Regions from separate parts of the Pseudogracilibacillus amylolyticus genome, predicted to be linked through region 2. Evidence: predicted binding sites of a transcription regulator. Region 2 holds the regulator's gene; each other region holds the start of a gene.
What was found. The regulator LexA, encoded in region 2, represses DNA repair genes until DNA is damaged. The targets are predictions, from matches to a motif close to CGAACATATGTTCG.

Region 1 (6,299 bases), on a different contig from region 2:
AATCTTTGTGTTCCTTCTTTCATTGATTAGTATCCTTTTGTATATTATACCACCTTTAAGTGCGTACTTACATAAGTCTCTTGTATATACTCTATCATTTGTGAGATAAAATAAAATCAGCGTCTGATTTTGATTTTGTATAGGTATTAAGAAAGGTTAAATATTTATGGAAAAATATCGTATTGATTCAAATATAGGGTTAGAATTTGGTATTTATACACTTGGTGACTATATTCCTGACCCCCACTCTGGAAAAAGAATTTCTGCACAAGAACGACTACAACAAATAATTGAATTTTCGAAACTTACGGAACAGGCTGGCATAGATTTTTTTTAGTGTAGGGGAAAGTCATCAGGAATATTTTACAACACAAGCACACTCAGTCATATTAGCCGCAATCGCTCACGCAACAGAAAAAATAAAAATTGCAAGTTCTTCAACGATCATCAGCACATCTGATCCGGTCCGTGTTTACGAAGACTTTGCAACGATAGATTTAATATCCGATGGTCGTGCCGAGATCATTGCCGGACGAGCATCTCGAGTAAGGCTTTTTAATTTACTTGGTTATAATATTCATGATTATGAAGAACTATTTGAGGGGAAATTTGATTTATTGTTGAAGATAAATGAAGAAGAAATTGTTAATTGGAGTGGTAATTTTCGGGCTCCATTAAAAAATGCGCAGGTTATTCCACGTCCCAAGAATGGCTCTATGCCAATATGGCGCACAGCTGGTGGATCTCCTGCAAGTGCGAGAAAAGCAGGATATGCCGGTGTTCCGATTTTTTTAGCACATCTAGGTGGTCCAGTTGCTATATTTAAACGATCTATTGATGCTTATCGTGTGGCAGCACAGCAAAGTGGCTTTGATGTAGATAAACTTCCAGTTGCAACGGCTGGTTTTTTCTACGCAGCTGAAACGACACAGCAAGTTCAAAAAGAAACCTATCCATTTATCAATGAAGGGATGAAACTGACAAATGGACAAGGTTTTCCAAAACGTTATTTTGCTCAAGGGACGGATCCACGTGATGTAATGAATATCGGGAACCCACAACAGATCATTGAAAAATTCTCTACCAACATGAACAATTTGGCCATCAACGTTATACTGGGCAAATAGATTTTGGTGGGGTATCATTTAAAAATTTAATGAAAATTATTGAACTAATTGGAACAGAAATTTTACCAGCAATTAGAAAATATACAGCCAAGGATGAGGAGACAAAAAAATGAAGATTGTAGGATTATCCGGTTCCATTGTTGGTTCAAAAACAAGGACTGCGATGGAGTATACACTGAAGAAAATTACTGAAGAACATCCGGAAATCGAAGTAACTTTAATCGACCTGGCTAATTATGATATTCAGTTTAGTGATGGACGAAGCTACACGGAATATGAAGGAGATACAAAATTAGTAACAGAAGGCATTATGGAAGCAGATGCCATTATTTGGTACTCCAATTTTTCAAGCATCTATTCCGGGAACATTGAAAAATATTTTTGATCTACTGCCTGGAAATGCATTTCTCGACAAAGTATTAGCATAATTGTGACAGCAGGTTCGCCAAAACACTTTCTAATCGCAGAAAATCAATTAAAACCCATTTTAGCTTATATGAAAGCTGAGATCGTACAAACATATTTATTTAAGAAAAAGATTTCAATTGTAACGAAATTATAAACGATGATGTCCTCTTTCGAATTAATCGATTAATTGAAGACACCATCGTGTTAACAGAAACCTATACAAAAATACGGGAAGAAAAAGACGCTAAATTTGATTTTTAACTATAAACATGCTTTCATAATTTCATTCATTAAAATGGGCATGTTTTATATTATTCATGAGAGTTTCTAAAAAACAACCCACCATTTCATATATAACAAAAAGAAAAACCCTCTAGGTTTATTTAACCATACCATTCAGTTGGTGATTCTATCTTTCTTTTCAGTTCCATTTTTTGCAACTCATTTAATAATTTGTCTAACTTTTGCGATAAGGTTAACACATACGGATCTTTTGGATTGGTTTCGAAAGTGTCATACATTTCTTTCCTAGTTATTTCTATTTTTCTTTTCAATTTTGTTATATAAGACACTTTTTACTTCACCTCCGTATTTTTCCTATTTTTCATTAGTAACTTTTTTAATACACCTTGTACAGTTATTAATAACCAATCAATTAACTGATTAAACATAGTTCTATTTTAAGTAAATAATATTTTATTGATTATTTTGTATATCTTGTATACAATAGGAACAAATGTTCTATAAAGGTGGTTTTTATGAAAGACAATTTAAAGGTTGCTCTACATTTTCTCTTCATCGACCTAGCAATTAAAACTTTAGAGTTAGATTTGCAACATGTTCGTAACGGGGCATTTAAAAGTCCATATCTAGAGCAAATCCAAACAATGATTAATAAAGCTATCGACGAACGAAGAAGACTTAAAAAAGTTATGTATGACCGGAAAATTCAATTACTCCTCAAGTATAAACAAGGAAATTTTTCAACGTATACATTTATTGATAAACGAAATGAACGGGAAATAACATTAATGAATCAAGTAATTAAGAAAAATGTTGAAAAAGTTATAAAACAGCTGATGCAATATCAAATTCGATAATTGTAGAAGTAAATAATAAACTTTACTGGATAAGGAGATTTTTTTAAATGAAAGTTGGCTAGTGTCGACCGCAAATGTTTTTTAGTGGGACGAAGCGAAAAAGCAATCTCAAAACATGATCGACACCGACACCGACCTAGATGTTTTTCAATTTAACTCTTTTCTAGGTATCAGAGCTGCTAACCTACACCTTTCTATTCCAAAATCTTTGCACCGCAATGGCAGCGACAAATTCTTCTGCAAAATTAGGATTATTTTCAGCAAACACAACACCTGGTGCGGCCTCTATATCAAAATTATTTGCTGTAGTTGCAACGCCTATTGGCTTATACTGTTTGTATGCTTCATTTATATAGGTATAAATTTCTTCATCAAATTTCTCCTGATCGTCTGCACTCCCACCGACAACATAAAGTGCATCAAACAAAGTTGGGTTTGTAGTGATGAATGTTTCGTTAGTTTCTATCCGAGTGCCATCATCTCCAGTAATTATTCCAATTCTTTCCCCAACAAAGTCATAAAACACCCCATATTGCTGGAACATTTCAATAACATTTTTAACTTCTTTCCCATTGAAGTCATTACCAATGAGAACAGCGACTCTCAAAGAGAAAGGATAAAAATTTGTATTCTCTTGACTTAATGCTGGAGAGATTTCTGACACATTAACATTTGTACCACGAGGTCGATTTACTCCAACATAGTCGGCAATCTCTGTTGCCAATTGTTTATCTACTTTAACAAACATATCGACGACTTGCTGACGAACGGATCGACTTTTTACCTTGCCGACTTCAAAATTAAATGCATCTGTAATATGCTTTTTCTCTACTGGTGACATACTGTTCCAAAATAACCTTGCTTGCGAAAAGAAATCCTTAAATGAATCGCTTCGAGCTTGAATAACACGTCCTTCCACTTTTTCCTGATAGTGCGTATAACCACCTTCTTCTGGTGTTGATGTTGCTGGCGTATTATTCGCTAAAGAGTTTTTATGATAACTGACTTGATCAACATCAATTCGTTGCCTGCTGAAACCACCCCGTTGGTTATTATGAAAAGGACAGATTGGACGATTAATCGGTATTTCTGCAAAATTCGGTCCACCAAGACGTAGTAATTGAGTATCAACATAGGAAAATAATCTACCTTGTAACAGTGGATCATTAGTAAAATCAATACCTGGTACTACATTTCCCGGATGAAACGCAACTTGTTCTGTTTCTGCAAAAACATTGTCAACATTTTTATTTAACGTTAATTTGCCTATAAGTTGAACAGGCACTATTTCTTCCGGCCAAATTTTTGTGGGGTCTAGAATGTCAAAATCAAACATAAATTCACTCTCTTCATCAATCATTTGTACACCTAATTCATAGACTGGATAAGCTCCCCGATTGATACTTTCCCATAAGTCTCTTCGGTGATAATCAGGATCAACACCACCAATGACTTGGGCCTCATTCCATACTAATGAATGTACTCCAAGCTGTGGCTTCCAATGAAATTTTACAAAGGTCGCTTTTCCTTCTTGATTGACGAAGCGAAATGTATGGACACCGAATCCTTCCATCATTCGCCAACTTCTTGGAATACCTCGATCAGACATGAGCCACATAACCATATGAGCCGATTCTTGATTATTCGCAACCCAATCCCAAAAAGTATCATGAGCTGAAGACGCTTGTGGCATTTCAGTCCGTGGTTCAGGTTTTATCGCATGAACAATATCCGGAAACTTCATCGCATCCTGTATAAAAAATACTGGCATATTGTTTGCTACTAAATCAAAATTCCCTTCCTCTGTGTAAAATTTAGTAGCGAAACCGCGAACATCTCTTGCCGTATCTTTAGAACCTTTATTACCCACGACAGTTGAAAAACGAACAAAGACAGGTGTCGTTGATCCCGGCTTCTGTAGAAACCCTGCTTTTGTATAGTCCTTCATCGATTGATATAATTCAAATTCTCCATGTGCCGCATATCCCCTTGCATGTACAACCCTTTCCGGTATCCGCTCGTGATCAAAATGTGTTATTTTTTCCCGTAAGTGGAAGTCTTCTAATAAAGTCGGACCACGTACCCCCGCTTTTAAAGAATCTTCATCATTAGATACTTTTAACCCTTGATTCGTTGTCATTTTCTTGCCAGCGTTTTGAATTCGAAATTGATCGAGTTGTTTATTTTTACTATTGCCAGTTACATTCTTGTTTGACTTAGTCATATTATCACCCTTCTCGTATTCTTGTTACTCCAATATATACATATGCATTTGACCTATTTTTGGGAATACTTTGCTCCAAATCTGAACGGGTTGGTAAGAAACCGTCAAAATATTTATTTAAAAAATTACATTATACATTGATATGTGAAAAAAGATGGTTGCAACATAAAAAAAGCACGCCATGTAATGGGTGCTTTTTTACCATTCAGTTGAAGTCTCTATGATTCTTTTCCTTTCCGCTCGTTGGAACTCATTTAATAATTCATCTAACTTTTGCGATAAAGTTAACACATACGGATCTCTTGGATTTGTTTCGAAAGTGTCGTACATTTCTTTCCTTGTCATTTCTATTTTTATTTTTAAATTACAGGACACTCTTTACTTCACCTCCGTATTTTATGTTTCCTATTTTTCATTAGCAACGTTATTTAATACTGCACCTTATATAGTTATACATAACCAATCAAATCACTTATCAAACATATCTGAATCTGAGCAGGAATCATTTTGTATTGATAAATTTATATATTATGCATATAATAGAAACAAACGTTCCAATTAGGTGGTTTATATGCAAGACAATTTAAAAATTGCTTTACATTATCTCTTCATCGACCTAGCGATTAAAACTTTGGAATTAGATCTGAAACATATTCGTAGCGGATCATTTAAAATTAAAAGTCCATATCTAGAAAAAATCCAAACAATGATTTATATAGCTATTGATGAACGAAGAAAACTAAAAAAAATTATGTATGACCAAAAAATTCAAATAATCTTCCTATATAAACAAGGAAGTTTTTCAACATATAAATTTATTTCTGAACGAAATGAGCGGGAAATTACATTAATGAATCCAGTGATTAAGAAAAATGTGGAAAAAGTTATGAAGTGGCTAATGCAATATCAACAAGAAGATAATCCCCCATCTTTTTCGATCCAATAATTTGATAAAGATAGGATAAACTCTTTCGAACAAGGAGATTTTTAAAAATGAAAGTTCCAATCACCTTGGGCGATAAAAAAATAGAATACCTTTGTCATACAGATAAGAATTTAAAACAATTAATTTATTCCATTGGCGCAATTGAAAATTTCAGTTTGGAAAAGGATTATTTGGGGTTTACAACTAAATATCCAATGGATGTTTTAAAAGGATAAGTTCTATGGACTCCCAACTTTACATGTATATTGAATTCACAAATAATAAAATTATCTAGTTAATAATTCCATAATAAACCAGGTCTTCATATCGATTTTCTTTTTGCACATGGTCAATTAGTACCCCTTCTTGTTTCATACCTATTTTCTGCAAAACTCTTCCTGAAGCTGGATTAGAATTAAAGTATCTGGCATATACTTTATGGTACCCTTTTTCATCAAATGCAAATTGTAATAAAGCTTGCGCAGCTTCTGTAGCATACCCATTTCCCCAATACT
Region 2 (6,299 bases):
TTGTCTTTTATAAACTGTTCTCTACCAGATCCTTTTTTATATGTTTTATAGTGAAACTGATTTTTCTTATAGTAATATTGATGTTCTTCTTCTGCTGGATAAAAAGTTTTTGCCGGAAGTATTTTCGTTACAATTGGCTTATTAAATTTTTTACTTGCTTCTAAGTCCTGTTTGGATTTTTCTGCGGTTTTCTTTTGTTCTTCATTATTGTAAAATATCGCTGTTTTATAAGAGTCCCCGCGATCGTGAAATTGTCCTCCAGCATCAGTTGGATCGATTTGTTGCCAAAACAATTCAACAAGTTCCTCATATGGAACAATAGCTGGATCAAACGTGATTTGCACTGCTTCTACGTGTCCAGTTGTATTGGAACAAACTTGTTCATATGTTGGATTCTCTACTGTTCCGCCAGTATAACCGGAAATTACTTTCTCGATTCCAGGTCTCTCATCAAACGGCTCAACCATACACCAAAAACAACCACCTGCGAATGTTGCTGTTTCTAATTTTTTAGTCATAGTTTATTTCCTCCTGTCAAACATGGATTGATTTAAATAAATAATCGAGGTGGAGGGCCTTCATACGTTATTTCATCATTATTTACTTCATTATTTCGTTCTAAAGTTCCTCCATCTTTTATCTCATTTAATGCTTTAACTAAATGATACATCTTCGGTACTTCTTGTAGGACTGGTCCGTATTTATCAAAGAATGGTGTACTTGACTCGATCATTCGAATAATGTATTGAATATAAGCTAATGCTCTTGCAACATATTCATTCACTTTTCCATAAATTTGAGTCCGAACATTTTCGGGTCGTACGATAGTATTTCCTTGTGGGAAATAATTAAAAGGAGTATTTCTCACTGGTTGAAAAACTACCGTATGATAATTATGATTTACCATGTTTCTCACCCTTTTTTTAAATTCTACATTATTGTATGTAAGCATATGGTGAGATGTAACTTATATCTTAACAATAATCTCTTTAAAAATCTATGAAAAAAGCCTTCCCATATAATGTTACGGGAAAGGCTATAATTTCTTTATTTTTTATCCATTTGATTGTTCATTGCACGCATCATTTGATTAATTTTTTTCTGTGATGGTTTTTGACCCATTTGCATCATTAGCGTACGTAACATTTGTTCATTAATTGGTGGATTCTTTTTCAAATAGTTCATCATATATTTTCTAGCAATAAAAAATCCGAGAGCAACTCCTGCTATCAGTGCCAAGAGAGCAATAAGCACTACCCATATTGTTGACATGAAACAATTTCCTCCTTAAAATACAACCTTAACTAATTCCTTTTACAGTATAAACAATTCGGCAACATTAGACAAACGTAAGGTTATTTCAATAAATCTTCTACGTGTCTCACAACATTTTCAATTGTAAAACCATATTCTTTTACAACAACGTCGCCTTTTCCTGAGGCACCGAACTTGTCAACTGCAATAATTTTACCTTCATCACCTGCATATCGTTCCCAACCAAATGAGGAAGCCATTTCAATTGCAACTCTCTTTTTAATATGTGTTGGTATTACTTCGTTTTTATATGTTTCATCTTGTGATTCAAAACGATCCCATGAAGGAATACTTACTACCCTCACATCAATATTCTTGTCCAATAAAACTTTTTGAGCTTCTACAGCCAAACTGACTTCGGACCCTGTAGCAAGTAAAATTGCCTCAGGCTCATTTTTAGCATCAGAAATCACATAAGCTCCTCTGCTTACACCTTCATACGCTTTATCTGCAGTGTTTGGAAGTGTTGGTAAGCCCTGACGCGTTAGAACAAGTGCTGTAGGTTTGTCTTCTGATTCTAATGCTAACTGCCAAGCTGCTTGTGTCTCATTTCCATCAGCTGGACGGATTACGGATAAATTAGGCATCGCTCGTAGTGATGCTAATTGTTCAACAGGTTCATGTGTCGGTCCATCTTCCCCAACAGCAATTGAATCATGTGTAAACACATAAGTAACTGGTGTATTCATAATGGCAGATAATCGAATGGCAGCTCGTAAATAGTCACTAAATACGAAGAATGTTCCCCCATAAACTTTTAAACCACCATGTAAAGCCATTCCATTTAATGCTGCACCCATAGCAAATTCACGAACACCAAACCATATATTTCTGCCATCATAGCTTGCTTTCGTAAAGTCGCCGTCATCTTTTATCATCGTATTGTTTGAGCTTGCTAAGTCAGCACTACCACCAAATAAATTTGGAATTGACTTTGCGAGTGCATTAATAGCATCACTTGAAGCTACTCTAGTTGCAAGTTTGTCTTTTCCAGCTTCATAACGAGGTAGATTTTTATCCCAATCTTCCGGTAACTTATTATTTATCGCCAGTTCAAGGTCTGTCGCAAGTTCAGGATAACTATGTTTATATTCATTAAATAATTTATTCCATTCTTCTTCTGATTGCGCGCCTTTTTTAACTACTTTTTCTTCAAAATTATTGTATACATCTGTATCCACATGAAATTCATCATGTTCCCATTTATAATATTCTTTTGTTAGTTTAACTTCATCTGCTCCTAGTGGTGCTCCGTGAGAAGCCGATGAATTCGATTTATTCGGAGAACCATATCCGATAATTGTTTTTACTTCTATTAAAGTTGGTTGCTCCGTATTTTCTTTAGCTTTAGTTATTGCTTTTCTAATTTCAGCAAGGTCATTTCCATCTTCAACACGGATTACTTCCCAGTTATAAGCTTCAAATCGTTTTTGTGTATGATCAGAAAATGAACGGTCTAAATCTCCGTCAAGAGAAATATCATTAGAGTCATAAAGTACGATTAATTTTCCTAAACCTAAGTGACCAGCTAAAGAAGCTGCTTCGTGCGAGATACCTTCCATTATATCGCCGTCACCAACTAATGAGTATGTATAATGATCGATAATATTAAAACCATCTTTATTATATTTTGCAGCAAGATGAGCTTCTGCCATAGCCATTCCTACAGCCATTGCCACACCTTGTCCTAAAGGGCCTGTTGTCGCCTCCACGCCATCTGTATCTAATACTTCTGGATGTCCTGGAGTTCTAGATTTAAATTGACGGAAACTTTTAAGATCTTCTATCGTGACATCATATCCTGATAAATGAAGAAGACTATATAATAGCATAGAACCATGACCTGCTGAAAGTACAAAACGATCACGGTTAAACCATTTTGAATTTTTAGGATTGTGGTTCATAAAATCGGTAAATAACGAATACGCCATTGGAGCTGCACCCATTGGTAAACCTGGATGACCCGAATTTGCTCTTTCAATTGCATCAATAGATAATGTACGAATAGTATTAATTGCTTTTTGTTCAATTTGTGATAACATGCTATCTTCCTTTCAAGTAATAAATTTATTTAAATTTTTTATTCTTTTTTAATTTCTTTACTTTTTCAGGTGTAACATCTTGTCCTTCTGGATCAATAACAGTTAAAGTACTTATTTGATTTGTAAAAGACTGTCTAATATTATGGAGATATTCCTCCCTAAGTTCTTTTTGTTCTTTTTTTTCTTTATTCGTAAGTCCTTCTGCTTTTGATTTGTTTGCGAGGTAATTAATTCGGTTTAATTTTTCTTTTGACATCATCACGATCACCTCATTACTACTATTGTACTTAATTTTTTAAAATTAGTAAAAAATTAAACGAAATCTACATACTCTTCTATATTATGCTTTCAAGATAACTCTTTCAAGTTTAAACATTTATAAGTCAAAACAGAGAACTTATGTTTGACTTTTTTCACTAAAATGGTATGATATAAGTAATAAAAAAAGTGAGGTGTTCCCTGTTGAAGAAACTCTCTAAAAGACAACAAATGATTTTTGATTTTATTAAAAATGAAGTAGAAACAAAAGGCTATCCACCTTCTGTACGAGAAATCGCAAAAGCTGTTGGACTTGCTTCAAGTTCCACTGTGCATGGTCATTTAGAACGAATTGAAAATAAAGGATACATAAGACGAGATCCAACTAAACCTCGGGCAATTGAAATATTAGACCAGTCAGATAATGATATTGAAAAAGATGCTGCAAGATATGCACCGGTAATTGGTAAAGTAACCGCTGGGTCTCCGATAACTGCAATTGAAAATATTGAAGAATACACTCCTGTTCCTAGTTCTATTGCACATCAAAGCGATAATTTATTTGTGCTTGAAATTGAAGGGGAAAGTATGATCAATGTTGGCATTCTTAACGGTGACCGGGTGATTGTTAAACAACAAACAACCGCAGAAAACGGTGATATTGTAGTCGCGATGACCGATGAAGATGAGGCAACTGTTAAACGTTTTTTTAAGGAAAGCGATCATATTCGTCTCCAACCCGAAAATGATACAATGGAGCCGATCCGTTTAGAGAATGTTTCCATATTAGGTAAAGTCATTGGATTATACCGTAATTTTTAATATGTAGTTAAACTTTTACTATGAAAAAAGCTAGAGATTATTCCCTAGCTTTTTAAAATTACTATTTTAGTGTGTGTTCCGATGAAAAGGATTAACGTCGTCTAAGTTCGCTATGCGTCCCGCTAGTAATTCCGACGCTAGTACGTCTGTACGTTGCATTTCGAGACACTGCAGCTTTGAATGGTGGAGCGTATGCAGTTAATAAGCGTAGATGTTCTTGCTCGTCGGAAAAAGTGGTATTTTTTTCCAAGAAGCGAAAAAAGCAAGCAACAGAGCTTTCACAGGAAGTGGTGACTCTTCTGACAAGGACGTGGGCTTTTCTGACAGAAGTTCCCCCTATGCAAATTGTCATTTTCAGCGGATTTTCTCGACATCTTTTACAAGTTCTTTCGATAATATAAGTTGGTCTTTTTCAATCAACTTTTTAATGGTTTCCGTAATTGCAATCTTTACATGTGCATAGGTTAATCCACCCTGCATAAAAGCAATAAAAGGAGGTTTGATTGGGCCATCTATCGACAATTCGATACTTGACCCTTGAATAAATGTGCCGGCAGCCATAATAACTTTTTCATCATATCCGGGCATCTCACTTGGATAAGGCGAAACATATGAATTAATCGGTGAATTTTCTTGGATTGCTTGACAAAAAGCAATCATTGATTCTTCATTTCCAAATGTAATGGTTTGGATGATATCTGTTCTTTTTTCATTGTAAAATGGAGTCGATTTAATTCCAAGTAAGTCAAGTAAACGAGATGTAAAAATGGCACCTTTAAGTGCTTCACCAACAATATGAGGTGCGAGAAAAAAGCCTTGGTACATTTCCTGTAACATTTGTAAGGTTGCTCCCGCTTCTTTTCCAAGTCCTGGAGCTGTTAATCTGTTTGCAGCATTTAATACTAATTCCTCTTTTCCAACAATGTATCCTCCGGCACGTACAAGTCCACCTCCGGGATTTTTAATTAAAGATCCTGCGATTATGTCTGCTCCAACATGGAGAGGTTCTTTCTCTTCAACAAATTCTCCATAACAATTATCAACAAAAACAATTAATTCTTTATCAATTTGTTTTACAAACTTAATCATTTTTGCAATTTCAGCAATTGTAAAAGATGGTCTATCTTCATACCCTTTGGAACGTTGAATACCGATTACTTTTGTTTTTTCATTAATCGCTGATTTAATTCCATCATAATCTATTGAACCATCATTTAATAAAGCAACCTCATTATAAGATATTTGATAATCTTTTAATGATCCCGGGCTGTTTGCTCTTTTTCCGATAACTTCTTCTAACGTATCATAAGGGCTTCCTGTAATATACAGTAGCTCATCACCAGGATATAATAAAGAAAATAAAGCTGTTGCAATCGCGTGAGTTCCTGATACTATTTGCGGTCTAACAAGTGCATCCTCGCCCCCAAATACGTTAGCATAGATCGCTTCCAGCCCATCACGTCCACTGTCATCATAACCGTAACCATCCGTTGAGTTAAAATGGAAATCACCAATTTGTTCAGACTTAAAGGCATCAAGCACGCGTCTCTGATTTACTTCTACCATTTTATTTACTTGATCAAAAATTGTCGCACAATCTGTTTCGGCTTGTAGTACTAAATTGTTTAGCATTTATTTATCTTCTGCTCCTTTACAATATGCCAATAAAGGGTGGGCTTCGCGGATAAACCCTTCTATATCATACATATTCGTTTCCTCATTATATTGTTTCTTTGTCACGATCGATTGAATTCCAAATTGATTCATTACCCTTCCATCAGCAGGTGAAAGGGATAATGAATAATAAATCCACTCTTGTTTTAAAATCTCTTCTATCTTTATTAATAAATTTTCGCGATCTGA
Region 3 (6,299 bases), on a different contig from region 2:
GAAATGGACGAAATGCTCTCTCTTCATGTGAAATCGCCTTGGTTAGTAATACAACATTTTTTACCTGAAATGATTCAAAGAAAAGCAGGAAAAATTATTTTTATTACTTCAATATGGGGCGATGTTGGAGCAAGTAATGAAGTAATCTATTCTTCTGTAAAAGGTGCTCAAAATAGTTTTGTTAAAGCATTGGCAAAAGAAGTTGGACCTAGTGGTGTATCAGTAAACGCAGTTAGCCCTGGTTTTATTGACACGAAAATGAATCGGCATATTTTAAATGAAGAACGAGAAGATATTATAGCTCATATCCCACTTAATCGGGTTGGAGTGACTAGTGATGTCGCACATACGGTTAGTTTTTTAATGGATGAAAGATCTAATTATATTCAAGGGGAAATTGTTAATATTACTGGTGGCTGGTGATACAGGCGCCGCTAATTTAATAAGTAAAACTCCTTATTTCTTATGCATAATAACTTGTGATAGTTAAATACTAAACATAAAAATAAGGAGGTTATGTCATGTCAGTTTTAGACAACTTTTCAACTTGGAAAGAATTTTTATCCAATAAAATTGATCAAGCGAAAGATCATGGTATGAGTAATCAAGCAATTACGAATATTGCACAGCACGTAGGTGATTATTTAAGTCAGCATGTTGAACCTGAAAATAAAGAAGAAAGAGTTTTACAGGAACTTTGGAATGCTGCTTCACCTGAGGAACAAAAAGCAATTGCTAGTACGATGATGAAGCTTGTACAAAAACAATAAAAGTTAAGACATGAAAAAGAAGCTAGTCGTTATATTAGCTTCTTTTTCATTTATTTCATTTTTGGGGCATATAGATTAAATTGGAGTTAATATCCTGTGAAATAACACGGATTATATTGCATTTACATTACTGATTAGGTAAAATTAGGAGGAGTGATTATGAAAGAAAGAGGATATTAGTAATGGATAGAACGGAATGGTATTTTGAATATGAGTTACAATATAATAGACCAGGATTACTAGGAGATATATCTTCTTTGTTAGGAATGTTATCCATTAATATTATTATGATTAATGGGATTGAAAATTCAAGAAGAGGAATGTTACTTTTATCTCAGTATGACGAGCATATAGTACGATTAAAAACGATACTAGATAAAGTTGATACGATAAAAATTACAAAACTTAGGAAACCGAAATTACGAGATCGATTAGCTGTAAGGCATGGGAAATATATTCATCGTGATACTGAGGATCGTAAAACTGTTCGATTTGTACGAGAAGAATTTGGGTTGCTCGTTGATTTTATGTCTGAACTATTTAAAAGTGATGGACATAAATTGATTGGTGTTCGTGGCATGCCTCGAGTTGGCAAAACAGAATCAATTGTAGCTGGAAGTGTAAGTGCAAATAAAAAATGGCTGTTTGTCTCAAGCACTTTATTAAAACAAACGGTTAGAAATCAGTTAATTGAAGGAGAATATGGGGAAGACTATATCTATATAATTGACGGTGTCGTATCGCAACAAAGGGCTAGCGAACAGCATTGGCAATTAATTAGAGAAATTATGCAACTACCAGCAACAAAAGTTGTAGAGCATCCTGATATTTTTATTCAAACTACCGAATATACGATCGATGATTTCGATTATATAATTGAAATTCGGCGTGATGAAAATGAAGAAATTACATATGATTCAATTGAAAGAAAGAATGATTCGAATAATTTTTCAATGTTTGACTTTTAAAATGGATGGTGTTAACAATGGGGATTGGCGAAATACTTAGAGAAGCGAGGGTAGCAAAAAACCTTTCTCTCGATGACGTTCAAGAAATGACAAAAATACAAAAACGATATCTTGCGGCTATCGAACAGGATGATTTTCATGCTCTACCGGGTCGCTTTTATGCTAGAGCGTTTATTAAAGAATATGCTCAGGCAGTTGGCTTGGATCCAACTGAAGTTCTTCAAGATTTTGATGAGGACAAAATTCAAACAGAAGAGGAACAGACGGTACAATATACAAGGATGGAAAGATCTAGACGCACTAGACCTGCCAAAGTTGGTTCTTCCATTTTTTCTTTACTTCCCACTATTATTGTTATAATTTTAGTAATTGGTATTATTTTTGTTGCCTGGACCTTGTACCAACAAGCATTATCAAAATCCGATACTGAAATCGAAGGGCATCAGGAAAGTGATGAAATTATCCGAAATGTTGATGAACCGGGTCAAGAAGAAGAGACTAATGAAAATGATCCCAATGAAGATAAGGGTGAAACTGACGAATCCGAATCAGATTCTAGCACCTCTGAAGCTAGCTTCTCCGTCGTAGAAACTGGAACTGGTAATTCCCCAACTTCAGAAGTTGATTTTACTTTTACTGGTGACAAGGCAGAAGTAACTTTTGAGGTTCATGACAGAGTATATGTTGAAGTTAAAGGAGCTTCTGAACAAACATATGTCGCTTCAACATTAGAGGCAAATACAGAATCTGAATCAATCGATGTCTCGGAAGAAGAAAGAATTTATTTTAATGTTGGGAACGCTAATGGACTTACAATCAAAATAAATGACGTTGAACTAGAATACCCAATAGATCCACAGAAAACGGTTCACCAAAAAATATGGGTTAACTTAAAACAAAACGAATAATTGTTTTGCCCCTCCATCCTTGAGGGGTTTTTTGAGCTCGCAAAAATGAATACATAACTTATTCAGAGATAACTTTAGAAAACTTGGCTTATCGTTAAAGAAAACATGCCCTCATCACTAGGGGGATGCCGACGGTTAGGCAGAGAGCCTGTTCTTAGTCGGTCTTCTCGGCGAAAGACAGAGGTGATGTTGCACTTATGCTAAGTAAGTGCAAGCCTTTATAGCGAAAGCCTCATTTACACTTACGAGTGATTGACGTGCTAGTGACTTACGCCTGAGACAAATCTTTATGGTGGGACGAACGAAAGTGTAAATGCCCTTCGATGGGACGAGTAAGCGCAGTCCCAGTCCCAGGACGCCCGAGCTTTCAGCCAGTGAGCGAGTCAAGAAAGTTCTATACCTTTGTATGAAAACAAACCTATTTTCATGATAGATGGTGGCTCGCTCAAAGCTAGCCATGTTGGTTTCTTATCTGCCAAGTAAATTTTGATCGATAGAAAGGTGAAAAAACAATGAATATACCTAATAAAATAACATTATCACGAATTTGTTTAATACCAATATTTATTCTAATTCTTAGCATACCTTTTGACTGGGGAGAGTGGAATATCGGGACAACAACTTTGCCAATTTCTCATTTTGTTGCTGGTATTATATTTTTAATCGCTTCGCTTACAGACTGGTTAGACGGTTATTATGCTAGGAAATATCATCTTGTAACGAATATGGGTAAATTTTTAGACCCACTTGCAGATAAATTACTCGTATCGGCAGCATTTATTTTATTAGTTGAAATGGGTCTTGCACCTGCTTGGATTGTCATCATAATCATTAGCCGCGAATTTGCAGTAACTGGATTACGATTAGTAGCCGCTGGTGAGGGAATTGTTTTAGCCGCTAGTAATATGGGTAAATTAAAGACAGTTTCTCAAATAAGTGCGATAGCATTTTTATTATTACATAACTTTCCATTTTCTTACGTAGGTATCCCTATCGATATGTTGTTTTTGTATATTGCCTTGATCTTAACTGCGTGGTCCGGGATTGAATACTTTATTAAAAATTGGCATGTAATGAGGGATTCAAAATGACGAATAAAACATTAAATACGGAAATAATTGCGGTTGGCACCGAACTTTTACTTGGGCAAATTGCAAATACCAATGCCCAATGGATTTCTGAGCAATTAGCAGCAAATGGAATTAATACTTTTTTTCACACTGTTGTAGGAGACAATTTGGACAGACTATCAACTATATTTCAGCAGGCACAGGAGCGCTCCAATGTCATTATTGTTACTGGGGGTCTCGGACCTACTGCAGATGATTTATCAAGAGAAGCGTTCCAAAAAATTAGCCAACTGTCCATCGTCGAAGAACCGAACGCTATGGAAAAAATAAAACAGTTTTATGAAAAACAAAAATTAGTTATGACACCGAATAATAAAAGACAAGCGAGAGTTTTTAAAGATTCCAAAGTTTTAACTAATAAAGTTGGTATGGCTCCTGGAAATATTGTTAAATATCAAAATAGTTTTTGGATTTTTTTACCGGGAGTTCCAAGAGAAATGAAGCAACTCTTTACTGACGATGTACTACCATTTTTAAAAAATATTAATGGTGAAATGGTTATTCAGTCAACCGTACTTCGGTTTACGGGGATAGGTGAGTCTGCACTTGAGGATAAATTAAGTAAGTTGATCGCTTCCCAACAAAATCCAACCATTGCTCCACTTGCTGCCAAAGATGGCGTTACGATTCGTTTAACAGCAAAAGCGGTATCTGCTAATGAAGCCAATGAACTGTTAGAACGTACCAAAACAATTATTTTGAAAGAAGTCGGCGAATATTTTTATGGAGTGGACCGGGATAAACTTGAAGAAAAAGTGTTTTCACTGCTACAAACAAAAAATAAACGAATTGCTTCTGCAGAAAGTTTAACTGGCGGTTTATTTTCGGATCGATTTGTATCTTTAAATGGTGCTTCAACAGTATTCTTGGGTGGTATCGTTTGTTATGATCCTGATGTGAAACGAAACGTTTTACAAGTTCAAAAACAAACAATTGAAGAAAATGGTACCGTTAGTAAGGAATGTGCACTTGAAATGGCTAAAAATGTCGCCAAGTTATTAAATGCTGATATTGGAATAAGCTTTACAGGGGTCGCAGGTCCGTTAGAAGCAGAGGGTAAAAACGTAGGAACAGTATATATTGGACTTGTTGATGTGAATGGTCATGAATATGTTGAAGAGTGTTTTTTTCAAGGAGATCGTAATGATATTCGTTATCGTTCTGTTTTAAAAGGGTTAGAAATTTTATTTAATTATTTAAAGTGATATTTTTTGCTTCTAATTCCTTAAGAAAAAGTAGTTTGCATAGCCATACATGCCTTAAAATTGAATTATACGTTATATTTTGTGGGGAAAATGAAAGAACGTGCATTCGCTTATCATTTGTATATTTGTATAAAAAAAGGTATGATATAAATAGTTAATCAGGGGAGGTAAACGTATTGAGTGACAAGCAAAAAGCATTAGATGAAGCATTACGTAACATTGAAAAACAATTTGGAAAAGGTTCTGTAATGAAACTAGGAGAAGAAGCAGAACGTAAAATAGATACTATTCCAAGTGGTTCATTAGCACTTGATATTGCATTAGGTATTGGAGGTTACCCTAAAGGACGTGTAATTGAAATTTATGGTCCAGAATCATCAGGTAAAACTACCGTTGCCTTACATGCGATTGCAGAAGCGCAAAAGCACGGTGGTCAAGCTGCGTTTATTGATGCTGAACATGCGCTCGACCCGAATTATGCAAGGGCGTTAGGAGTTAATATCGATGAATTATTGTTATCTCAACCAGATACTGGAGAGCAAGCGTTGGAAATTGCGGAAGCTCTCGTTCGCAGTGGCGCTATTGATGTTATCGTTGTTGACTCTGTTGCAGCATTAGTGCCAAGTGCAGAAATTGAAGGAGAAATGGGCGATGCTCACGTAGGTCTTCAAGCCCGTTTAATGTCGCAAGCGTTAAGGAAACTATCTGGAGCGATTAATAAATCAAAAACAATTGCTATTTTTATTAACCAAATCCGTGAAAAAGTTGGCGTTATGTTCGGTAATCCTGAAACGACACCTGGTGGAAGAGCACTTAAATTCTATTCATCTATTAGACTTGAAGTTCGTCGTGCCGAAACGTTAAAACAAGGAACGGAAATGATTGGAAATAGAACGAGAATAAAAGTTGTAAAGAATAAAGTTGCACCTCCTTTTAAACAAGCAATGGTAGATATCATGTATGGTGAAGGGATATCAATTGAAGGCGAAATACTCGATATTGGTTCTGAACTTGATATCGTCGAAAAAAGTGGTGCCTGGTACTCTTATAATGGAGAGAGGCTCGGTCAAGGAAGAGAAAATTCTAAACAATTCCTGTTAGAAAATGAAATGATAGCCGCTGAAATTCATGCAGCAATTAGAGAATATTATCAACTTGATGAAACTGCAGAGACTGAAACAGTAGAAGAATAAGAACTATAATAAAGAGAATCCTTTACTTATTTAGAGTTTATGATAAAGTAAAGGGTTTTTTATTTTTTTATAAGAAATGGCTTTCTATTGACATTGGTTATTGGTACAATTAAAATTAAGATGTA

Region 1: a site for LexA is predicted at 2,265-2,278, ahead of ACPYKA_RS11740 (YhjD family protein). Genes of this name have one in related genera too.
Region 3: a site for LexA is predicted at 5,077-5,090, ahead of recA (recombinase RecA). Genes of this name have one in related genera too.

Annotation. Positions count from the first base shown of each region.
Region 1 covers NZ_JBPPZG010000097.1:379-6,677, reverse strand. The annotation lists partial or broken gene ACPYKA_RS11760 (winged helix-turn-helix transcriptional regulator) at 1-23, opposite strand, end outside; partial or broken gene ACPYKA_RS11755 (LLM class flavin-dependent oxidoreductase) at 167-1,240, shown strand; partial or broken gene ACPYKA_RS11750 (NADPH-dependent FMN reductase) at 1,237-1,796, shown strand; gene ACPYKA_RS11745 (Spo0E family sporulation regulatory protein-aspartic acid phosphatase) at 1,919-2,107, opposite strand; gene ACPYKA_RS11740 (YhjD family protein) at 2,294-2,635, shown strand; gene ACPYKA_RS11735 (catalase) at 2,820-4,859, opposite strand; gene ACPYKA_RS11730 (Spo0E family sporulation regulatory protein-aspartic acid phosphatase) at 5,058-5,234, opposite strand; gene ACPYKA_RS11725 (YhjD family protein) at 5,431-5,805, shown strand; gene ACPYKA_RS11720 (hypothetical protein) at 5,853-6,020, shown strand; gene ACPYKA_RS11715 (GNAT family N-acetyltransferase) at 6,076-6,299, opposite strand, start outside.
Region 2 covers NZ_JBPPZG010000008.1:25,623-31,921, forward strand. The annotation lists gene msrB (peptide-methionine (R)-S-oxide reductase MsrB) at 1-518, opposite strand, end outside; gene ACPYKA_RS01870 (hypothetical protein) at 551-907, opposite strand; gene ACPYKA_RS01875 (YneF family protein) at 1,048-1,272, opposite strand; gene tkt (transketolase) at 1,356-3,356, opposite strand; gene ACPYKA_RS01885 (DUF896 domain-containing protein) at 3,382-3,615, opposite strand; gene lexA (transcriptional repressor LexA) at 3,819-4,436, shown strand; gene ACPYKA_RS01895 (methionine gamma-lyase family protein) at 4,791-6,068, opposite strand; gene hflX (GTPase HflX) at 6,069-6,299, opposite strand, start outside.
Region 3 covers NZ_JBPPZG010000091.1:5,560-11,858, reverse strand. The annotation lists gene ymfI (elongation factor P 5-aminopentanone reductase) at 1-423, shown strand, start outside; gene ACPYKA_RS11305 (DUF3243 family protein) at 522-770, shown strand; gene ACPYKA_RS11300 (YmfK family protein) at 953-1,738, shown strand; gene ACPYKA_RS11295 (helix-turn-helix domain-containing protein) at 1,756-2,646, shown strand; gene pgsA (CDP-diacylglycerol--glycerol-3-phosphate 3-phosphatidyltransferase) at 3,159-3,737, shown strand; gene ACPYKA_RS11285 (competence/damage-inducible protein A) at 3,734-4,981, shown strand; gene recA (recombinase RecA) at 5,158-6,174, shown strand.